Regions from separate parts of the Rhodococcus sp. F64268 genome, predicted to be linked through region 1. Evidence: riboswitches for the same ligand, from Rfam matches in the RefSeq annotation. Region 1 holds a riboswitch; the other holds the start of a gene.
What was found. A riboswitch is a leader RNA that binds a small molecule or an ion and turns the genes downstream of it on or off. The one in region 1 is predicted to bind cyclic di-AMP.

Region 1 (5,101 bases):
CGCCCGGGCCTGCCTTGCCGGTGAGACCGGACCCGTCCGCGATGCGGTGCTTCTCAACGCAGCGGGTGCGATCGCTGCGTTCCGGGGCCTTGGCGGTGGGCTCGAGGATGCGCTTGCATCCGGACTCGAAGTGGCTGCGACCTCGATCGACAGCGGTGCGGCCGCGCAGGTGCTCGAGAAATGGGCTGCGGTGACCACCCGACTCGGGGTCTAGGGCCAGCGCTGACCGCGGCGACCTCGGTGTGACGGTGGTGCCCGCGCGCCGACCGCGGGCGCCACTCGATCCGTCTGTGCTCGCGGACGATCAGTTCCCGATGGAGAAGCCGGCCTCGATGTCGGAGCTCGAATAGGACTGGAAGGCGATGTGTGTGACCGTCTTGGTCACGCCGTCGACCTTGTTGATGCCCCGCGTGACCACCTCGGCGATCTGCTCGTGGTCGCGGACACGCACGATCGCTACGAGATCGACGTCCCCGGCGCACGAGTACACCGTGTCGACTCCGGCGAGGTCGGCTACCGCCCGAGCGGTTTCCGGTATGCGGTGGGCGTCGGCGTCGATCAGAACGATGGCGTTGATCATGGGGGCTCCTTGTCTGTACTCCGGTGGCGCAGGTCTTCTTCCGGTGACGATCAGCCTATGCGGTGACCATCCGGTTCAGGGACCGCCCCGGACGCCGCTCGTGCCAACTCGGCCCATTCGCTCCACCGACCGGCACCCTCGACAGGTTCGGACCACCCGTGGGAGGTTCGCACGATGCGCACCCCGTCGGAATCCAGCCACCGCGCGACCAGGCCTATCTCTTCCGAGGCCGCACCGCGCAGCGGACCCGGACCGGGCAATACCGTTTCCGCACTGGCAGCGATCGCTTCGACGACCGGCATGGGTCGTACGCCGCGTTCCGCAACACCCGCCGACGCGAGCCGGCCGGAGCGCACCACTGCGAAATCCCACCCGCCTTCGGGGCGCGGGCGGGCAGCGATCAATTCGTCGATGGCTGCGAGTGCCGCGAGGCGCTGCGTGCGTCGTAGCGCACGGATCGCGTCGGCAGTGCGGTCGCGTAGCCGTGCCGCGTTCTCGAACAGTTCCTTGCCTGCCAACTCGTCGATGCGTTCGTGGGCCTGCGCGATAGAGGAGGCATCCTGGCCACGCAGGAGCGCACGTGCCCGCAGAACCTGAGCGGAGTACTCCTCGGGGCTCTGCGGCCCGAAGGAGGCTGCCGAGCAGGCGCCGACGGCGTCGGGTCGGCAGCGGTCGCCGTGGCGAGCGGAACGGCCGATCCGGCGGGTGCAGGTGCGTAGTCCGGTGAATTCGGCAAGGGTCGCCGCCACATCGGCGGCACTGTTCCGGACGGAGAACGGGCCGAGTGCGTCGGGCGAGGGCGTCCGCGAGATCGCCAGGCGTGGAAACGGTTCGTCGGTGAGCGTGATCCACCACCCACGGGTGGGGTATTTGGAACGTCGATTGTATGGGGGCGTGTGGGCGGCGATGAGCCGGAGTTCGCGAACCCCGGCTTCGAGGCCGTGCGCGCATTCGACGTGGTCGATGCGAGTCGTCAGCGCGACCATCTCGCGTAGACGCGGTCGGGTTTCCGAACCCGTGAAGTAGCTGCGGACACGACGACGTAGATCTACGGCCGTGCCGATATAGAGTGCCTCGTCCGAGGGGCCCCGGAACAGGTACACGCCGGGGCGCTGTGGCAGATGTGCGGCGAGGGTGCGTTTGGCACGCTGTTCCGCCGTGACGGCGGGGAGGTAGTCGCGTAGTTCGGTGAGGCTGTGGACCCCCTGGTTGCCGACGCGCTCGATGAGGGCGTGCAGGACGTCGACGGTTGCGCGCGCGTCGTCCAGTGCGCGGTGTGTGGGCCGTGTCGAGACGCGGAACAGTTCGGCGAGTGCAGAGAGTTTCACCGAGGGTGCCTCGTCGCGCCCGAGGACCCGCCGGGCCAGTTTGACGGTGCAGACGACGGGGAACCGCGGCCACGGAACATCGCACTGGGCGGCCGCGGCGCGGAGGAAACCGGTGTCGAACCCGGCGTTGTGCGCTACGAGGACCGAACCGGTGGCGAATTCGAGGAAGGCGGGAAGCACTTCCTCGATGCGTGGCGCCTGATAGACCATCGCCGTGGTGATACCTGTGAGGCGGACGATCTCGGGAGGGATGGACCGGCCTGGGTCGACCAGGGTCGCGAACTCGCCGAGGACTTCACCGCCGCGCACCTTCACTGCGCCGATCTCCGTGATGGCGTCGTCGCCGGAGCGTCCACCGGTGGTCTCGAGATCGACCACGACGAAGGTGGTGTCGCGGAGGGGAGTGTCGAGCTCGTCGAAACTGAGTTGGACACCGTGGACGGTGTCGGAGGCGGTAGGGGACGACGTCATGCGCATGAGGGTAGAAACCGCCTCCGACACCCACGGAAACCGGACTTTCCGGCACCGATGAGACGAGGATCACAGGACGCCTGGAGGGGGTGGATCGGATCGGTGTCTGCGAGGCGCTGCCTTCGGGGCGGGAGGCGGTCGCCGTACTGTGTTCGCGTGGTCGCTTCGGGGGCTGCAAAGAGGTTGCGAGACGCTCTGAGCTGGGATGAGTTACGGCGGTGTGCAGACTGTTCGCGTGGGCCATCCGGATCGGGCCGACACCCGAGGATAGTGACCCTCAGTGCCGTTATCGGGTTGTTATCAATGTGGCCCAATTCGAGTCCCAAACCGCGCGAAACAGACTTAATGCGCATTTTCGGCGAGTTCGGGTTGGCCTCGGTGATGCAGTTTCGTAACCTTCCTGAGACCAAGCGGAATAGTTCGTCCGGCCCACTCCCGAGGGTCGGAGCCGCTAGGTAACCGCCTAATCGGCCGCTCGACATGAGCGTCCGAGCCGGGGACCCACACGTGTTACTGGGGTGAATCCCTTCCGTCGCACTCGCGGCGAGGGGTAGGGCTGATCTTCCGGCCCGAATCCGTCAGCTAACTCGGTCGGCGGGTGAACGGAAGAATTGGAGAACAACCCCTCGTGGTCTCGCAGAACAACAAGCGTGCAGTGCGTCGCGCCCTCGTCGCCGGTGCCCTCGCGCTCGGTGCAATCACCGTCACCGCCGGACCGGCGATGGCAGAGCCCGTCACCATCCCCGGTGTCGGCACTTTCGAACTTCCCGCAGGTGTGACCCTGCCTCCGGAGGTCACCAACCTCATTCCGCCTGCTCCTGAAGCCGCCCCCGCCGCCCCGTTCACCGCGCCGTTCAGTTCGGTCGGTCAGCGGGCAGCCGACGCCGCGCTCAGCAAAGTCGGCTCTCCGTACGTCTACGGCGCCACCGGCCCGAACGCGTTCGACTGCTCGGGTCTTGTGCAGTGGGCGTACCAGCAGGTCGGACTCAGTGTCCCGCGTACGAGCTACCAGCAGGCCACTGCGGGTCAGGCTGTGTCGGTCGGTGCGCTGCAGCCCGGCGACGTCGTCTCCTTCTACGGCGGCAGCCACACCGGTATCTACATCGGCAACGGCAACATCGTGCACGCCTCGACCTCGAGCCAGCCGGTGAAGGTCGCTCCGCTGGACTCGATGCCTGTGGACGGCGCTCGCCGTTTCTGATCGACGAGCAGTGCCTTGTGAGGGTGGATCGGTGGCTACCGGTCCACCCTCACTTCATTGACGGGTGCGGCCTATGGTGGCGAACACCGCAAATAACGAATTGCGATGCGCTACCCGTGGGTAGACACGAAGCTATACGGTTCCGTAACCTGATCGAGATCTTTGCGAAAGGAAGACAAGCGTCGTGTTCTCCGTTCCCGTCAGACGGTCCGTTCGCACTGCTCTCACCGCATGGGTACTTCTCCTCCTTGCTCTGACCTCCGCGCCGGCCGTGGCCGACCCCATCGGCGACAGTCCCACCGCCAAACTCGAGCATCTCGCCGACCTGTCACGTCGGTCCGAGCAGGCCACCGAAGCGCTGCACCACGCAGGGGTCGAACTGGAAGCCCGGCTCGCGGAGCAGCGCGACCTCGATGCTCGTGCCGCCGCCGATCGCGACGCGCTCGCCGTAGCTCAGGCCGAAGTGGCCCGCTTCAAACCCACTGTCGACAAGCTCGCCCAGGCCAACTACCGAGGTTCGCGCACCAATCGTCTCTTCGCCGTGATGGTCAGCGACTCGCCCCAGCAGTTGCTCGACCAGATGGTGATGCTCGACGTCCTCGGCGCGCAGACCGATCGTGAGATCGAAGGGTTCCGCCGGGCGACCGACGCAGCAGTGGCCGCCGCGTCGGCATCTCAGGACTCGGCCGAAGCCGCGCGCGTTGCAGCCGAACAGGCGCAGACGCTGCGCGACGACCTCCAGCGTCAGGAAACCGAACTCGAAGTACAGATCGCCGCTGTTCTCGAGGCCTTCGACAACCTGAGCGACGAGGAGAAGTCGATCCTCGCAGGGACCCCGTTCCCACCCGGTCTCGACGCCGACCGCATCATGCAGCACCTCATCCCCGGCAACGGCGCGGGAGCCCTTCGAGCCGCACTCACCCGGATCGGCGACCCCTATGTGTGGGGAGCCACCGGACCCGACCAGTTCGACTGCTCCGGACTCGTGGTCTGGGCGTACCAGCAGGTCGGAAAGACCGTGCCGCGATCAAGTCAAGCGCAAGCTCAGGGCGGAACGCCGGTCTCGCGCGAGAACCTCCAGCCCGGCGACGTCATCATCTTCTACAACGACGCCTCCCACGTAGGCATCTATGCGGGGGATGGAAACATCGTGCATGCCTCCACGTTCGGTGTCCCCGTCAAGGTGCAGTCGATGGACAGCTTCCCGTTCCACAGTGCGCGGCGCTACTGACCGTCTCCGGAGACCTACCGACACGACAGTCGGCACAGAGCATGGCGGGAGACGCCGCATACACTTGCCGCCGTGCCCGCGCCGGAGACCCTGCCCCGAATCCGTCGTCGACTGCCGTGGGAATGGATCGGGCTCGCCGCCCTCGTGGTTGCGGCGACGACAGTCGGAGTGCTGTTCGTCGACCTCGACGCAGATGAGCAATCCGAATCCGCCGTCCGTGTGGAGTTGCAAGCGCTTCTCGATTCCTGGGCGGAAGCCGTACGTACCGACGACCGTGCAGCATTCGCCGG
Region 2 (5,101 bases), on a different contig from region 1:
TCGAGGTCACTCCTCGGTCCGATGATGACCGAATGCCGTATCCGATTCGATCGGATACGGCATTCGACGTTTCTGACCTCGCGGTCCGCTCAGTGATCGAGTTCGCGCGCGATGGCGCGCATGACCTCGGAGATCCGCTGTCCCGCCTTGCGGTCCGGGTAGCGTCCACGCTGGAGGTCGGGCTGGACCGCGACTTCGAGAAGCTTGATCATGTCCTCGACCATGCCGTGCAGTTCGTCGGGCGAGCGTCGCTCACGCGCCGGTGCCTCGCGCCGTCCGGCCTGTTGCCGCAGCGACGGCTTCTCGAGCAATTCGACCTTGAGCGCCTGCGGTCCGCGACGACCGACCGCCATTCCGAATTCGACGCGCTGGCCCGCTTTGAGGCTCTCGACACCCTCGGGGAGCGCCGACGCGCGAACATAGACGTCCTCGCCTTCATCCTGAGACAGGAAGCCGAAGCCCTTCTCGACGTCGTACCATTTCACCTTGCCGGTCGGCACCGCGCTCACCTGCTCCTGGACGGCCGTGCCCGTGGGCACGATATGGACATGCAAAACAACGCGCCCCAAACTCATCGAGCGGGACGCGCAGACGCATTCAGTGTACCCCGGCGCACATTCCGCCCCCGACTGCCGGCGACTACCGTGGACACGTGGGTAACTCTTCTTCCGATTCAGCTCGTGCACCCCGTCGGGGCCTGCTCAACGCCGCCATCGCGTGCTTCCTGGTGGGCATCGTGGCAGTGGTCGCAATCTTCCTGACACCGATCGTCACCGACGGCAAGCCGGGTCTCGTCCTGTTCCTACTCACTCTCGCGTGGCCGCTGGGCTTCGCGTTGGCAATCGCGTTCGCGCTGCAGTCAGGTCGGCGCTCGAAGGGCGGTAACGGTTCATGAGGGTCGTTCTCAACATCATCTGGCTGATCTTCGGCGGCCTGTGGCTGGCGCTCGGGTACTTCCTCGCGGGGATCATCTGCTGCATCCTCATCATCACCATCCCGTTCGGTATCGCCGCCTTCCGCATCGGCGTGTACGCACTGTGGCCGTTCGGTAAGACGACAGTCGACAAGCCGACCGCGGGGGCAGGTTCCCTGATCGGGAATGTGATCTGGATCGTGGTGGCAGGCATCTGGCTGGCGCTCGGGCACATCGCGACGGCGATCGCGATGGCCATCACGATCATCGGCATTCCGCTCGCGATTGCGAACCTCAAGATGATCCCGATCTCCCTGATGCCGCTCGGAAAAGACATCGTTTCCGTCGACTCACGCCCGACATACCTGTGACCTTAATCACATAACGAGCTGATAACAAGGCGGGCTCGAAACGGCAGAGACGGTCTACTCGCGCGACTACCAGCGAGTTCTCTCGAGCATCGCCCCAGCACAGCCTCGACTGCGCGACCGGTCGCGCGTTATCAATTGGTGACACTCGCCCACCCGAACCGTTACCGTCGTCTTCGGTCGAACCGCCTGGTCCGACCAACCCGGGCCCGCCGCGCCAAATTCCTGTCCCGCGGAAGTCCGGTTATCCCGACGAACGATCCACAAAGGGACAGGAAACGGGGGACCCAACCGGTCTCCCTCGGAAGCACCCGGCCCCCGCCGGACGCTTCCCCGGAGGCCCGGCCCGCCGCTCACGCGACAGGCCTTGGGGTGAAGCCGGAACGCTCGACGAGCGCAACGGCCGGACTACCTCTTCAGTCCGAACCCGACAGCTGACCTCGTAGGCGCGTACGGAGAGGAAACGGAACCGACATGAGCGGACGCCATCGCAAGCCCACCAACACCGGCCGGACCGTCGCGAAGTTCGCGCTGACCGGCGCCGTCCTCGGCGTCACGGGTGTCGCCTTCAGCGGCACCGCCGCGGCAGCACCCGATTCCGATTGGGACCGCCTCGCACAGTGCGAGTCCGGCGGCAACTGGGCCATCGCCACCGGCAACGGCTACCACGGCGGCCTTCAGTTCTCGCCGAGCACCTGGAACGCCTACGGCGGCCAGGAATACGCGCCCACCGCAAACCAGGCCAGCCGCGACCAGCAGATCGTCGTCGCCGAGCGTGTCCTCGCGGGCCAGGGCTGGGGCGCATGGCCGTCCTGCTCCTCGAGCCTCGGACTGTCCAGCGCTCCGACTCAGCGTGAGGCCCCCAGCGCCCCCGCTCAGTCCACCCCCGCGCCGGTCACCGAGAACCGTGCGGTTCCGCAGCTCGCCGAGGTTCCGGAGCTGCCCGCCGAGGCCCAGGGCATCATCGACGGCTTCGAGCAGGGTGTCGACGCCCTGCAGGCCGCCGGTATCGCGCTCGACCCGGCCGTCCTCGACGCAGTCCGCGCAGTTCTGCCCCAGTAGGCAGCACACAGCGACACAAACTGAAGAACCCCGCACCGGATCGGTGCGGGGTTCTTGTTGTCGGGAGTCCGGCAGTCGAGGAAGTCTCGATATCGAGGAACTCAGCGGTTGATGACGGTACGCGGGTGCGTGTACGGAAGCTCGTCCGCCGGGACCGGGAACACGGCGTCCTCGCCGTACGGGGAGAGCGGACCCGAACGCGTCGACGACAGTTCGGTGACCGCGTGGTCACCGTCTGCCAACTCCGGCCATCCGCGATCGACGTAGAGGTTCTTCGATTTGTCAGCCATGACGCTCATTTTGGCAGGTGAGTTCGTCTCAGGCCATCCCAGGTGCCTAATCTGGAGCGGATGACACCCACCACGCCCGCCCCCGACACCGGATCGGACTCTCTTGCCCGGTGGCTGTCCGATCGCCGCGACACGGAACTCGTCGAGCTTCTGCGCTCGCGACCGGACCTGGTGGTGCCCCCACCCGCGTCCATGGGCGTGCTTGCGAACCGCGCACGTCAGCGCGCGTCGGTGTTCCGCGCAGCGAACGACTTCACGACCGCCGAGTTCGGAATCATCGAGGCACTTGCCCGTCTCGGGGCCGTAGATGAGGCGGTGGCCCGGAAAACTCTCGTCGATGATCTGCGGGGACGGATCACCGCCAAGGCCGTCGATCGGATTCTCGACCGGCTGCGTTCCGTCCTGCTGGTGTGGGACACACCCGAGGGTCTGCGTCTGGTTGCGGCTGCCGTGGAAGCGGTGCCGTGGCGGGTCGGGCGCACCCCCGAGACGGACGCGTTCACCCGCGAGGAACTCGACGTCGTCCTCGCCGAACTCGACCCCGCGCAGCGCGGAATCCTCGACACCCTGGCACGCACGTCACCCATCGGGCGTACCCGCGACGCCGCTCCTGGCTCCGACGAGACGCGGCCCGTCCAGAGGCTGCTGGCATCCGGGTTGCTCACCCGCATCGACGACGAGACGGTCGAACTTCCTCACAAGGTCGGGCAAGCGCTACGGGGCGAAGCACCGTTCGATCCGGCATCGCTGCTCGCTCCGAGCGTCGAGGCAGGCACCAAGGCTGCCACCGACACGAACAGCACCGCAGCAGGGGCCGCCCTCGAGCTGCTGCGTCACTGCGAGGACCTGGTCACCGCACTGGGCCGACAACCCGCTCCCGCTCTGCGTTCCGGTGGCCTCGGGGTTCGCGAACTCCACCGACTGGCGAAGGCACTGGACCTCACCGACGACCACACCGCATTGCTCGTCGAGGTACTCGCGGCTGCGGGACTCATCGCACGCGGAAATCCCGACCCCGCCCCATCGGGCGACATCGACGACTACTGGGCTCCCACCACCTCGGCGGACGGATGGCTCACCGCGAACACCGCGCATCGTTGGGCGGTGCTCGCCGGCGCGTGGCTCGACGCACCACGACGGCCCTGGTTGATCGGGCGCCGGGATCAGAACGACAAGCCGATCGCAGCCCTGTCCGCGGAGGTGAACTCCCCGACCGCGGCCTACGACCGCAGACTGCTCCTCGAAGTCCTTGCCGACCACGTCGCGCCGACCACCGCCGAGGTGCAGGCCATTGCCGCATGGCGGCGGCCGCGGTCGGCAGGTCACTTCGGCCACGAGACGGTGTCCGAGACGATTCGCGAGGCCACCGCACTCGCACTGGTCGCTCACGGCAGCCTCGGCTCACCGGGCAAGGCGCTGCTCCACGGCGGCGACGCCGAGGCGGAGATGGCGAACGCACTCCCCGATCCTGTCGACTACGTCCTCGTCCAGGCCGACCTCACCGTCGTCGCTCCGGGTCCGCTCGTCGCAGAACTGGCCGGGCGGGTCGCACTCGTCGCCGACGTCGAATCGGCCGGTGCCGCCACCGTCTACCGGATCAGTGAGGGCAGTGTGCGCCGCGCGCTCGACGCGGGCCTGGGTGCCGGTGATCTGCACGCCCTGTTCTCGGCCCATTCGCGCACACCCGTCCCCCAGTCCCTGACCTACCTGATCGACGACGTGGCACGGCGCCACGGTCGTCTGCGTGCCGGCATCGCGTCGTCGTTCGTGCGCGCCGACGATCCGGCACTTCTCGCAGAAGTGCTCGCGGCACCGGTCGCGGCGACGTTGGCGTTGCGCGCGGTCGCCCCGACCGTTGCGATCTCGCAGGCACCCCTCGCCGAGGTACTCACCTCGCTGCGAGCGGCCGGCTTCGCACCGGCGGGCGAGGATGCGTCGGGTGCGGTGCTGGATCTGCGCCCGCGCGGCGCACGGCTGGTCGTGCCGCGGTCGCGTCCCCGATACGCCGGCCCCCTGCCGCCCAACGACGAACAGCTGGAGACACTGGTACGCACCCTGCGTGCGGGCGATCGTGCCGCCTCCGCGCCGGCAAGCAAACCGGTGCGCGGAGACGGAAGCCGCACCGGAGGTGCGGCCACGATGGCGTTGTTGCAGCTGGCTGTGCACGCGAAACGCAGTGTCACCCTCGGGTACGTCGATGCTCAGGGCACCGCGACCCGTCGCATCGTCGATCCGGTCAGCGTCGCAGGCGGGCAACTCGAAGCGTTCGACCCCGCGACCGGCTCGGTGCGCAGTTTCGTACTCCATCGCGTCTCGTCGGTAGCGCTGGTCGACTGAACCTCCCGTTTCCCCCAGCCGCCCGGCCACATCGGGCAACGGTCACACCGACCGCAAGAGAGATCGCCCCGATGTGGATATGCACGCGTGGAAATCGAATCGTTTTTCGCAAACTGGCTTTTTCCAGAATT

Region 2: it holds a riboswitch for cyclic di-AMP, as region 1 does, so the genes downstream of both, MWU77_RS01450 (transglycosylase family protein) here and MWU77_RS19325 (C40 family peptidase) in region 1, are expected to answer to the same signal.

Annotation. Positions count from the first base shown of each region.
Region 1 is NZ_JALKAI010000008.1:236,994-242,094, reverse strand. Features, by position in the region: gene trpD (anthranilate phosphoribosyltransferase) at 1-214, shown strand, start outside; gene MWU77_RS19335 (Lrp/AsnC family transcriptional regulator) at 305-580, opposite strand; gene MWU77_RS19330 (DEDD exonuclease domain-containing protein) at 631-2,379, opposite strand; cyclic di-AMP (ydaO/yuaA leader) riboswitch at 2,830-2,992, shown strand; gene MWU77_RS19325 (C40 family peptidase) at 3,008-3,580, shown strand; gene MWU77_RS19320 (C40 family peptidase) at 3,765-4,811, shown strand; gene MWU77_RS19315 (hypothetical protein) at 4,884-5,101, shown strand, end outside.
Region 2 is NZ_JALKAI010000001.1:315,696-320,796, reverse strand. Features, by position in the region: gene MWU77_RS24590 (cold-shock protein) at 90-500, opposite strand; gene MWU77_RS01460 (hypothetical protein) at 653-895, shown strand; gene MWU77_RS01455 (YccF domain-containing protein) at 892-1,284, shown strand; cyclic di-AMP (ydaO/yuaA leader) riboswitch at 1,503-1,746, shown strand; gene MWU77_RS01450 (transglycosylase family protein) at 1,756-2,343, shown strand; gene MWU77_RS01445 (hypothetical protein) at 2,445-2,633, opposite strand; gene MWU77_RS01440 (helicase-associated domain-containing protein) at 2,694-4,970, shown strand.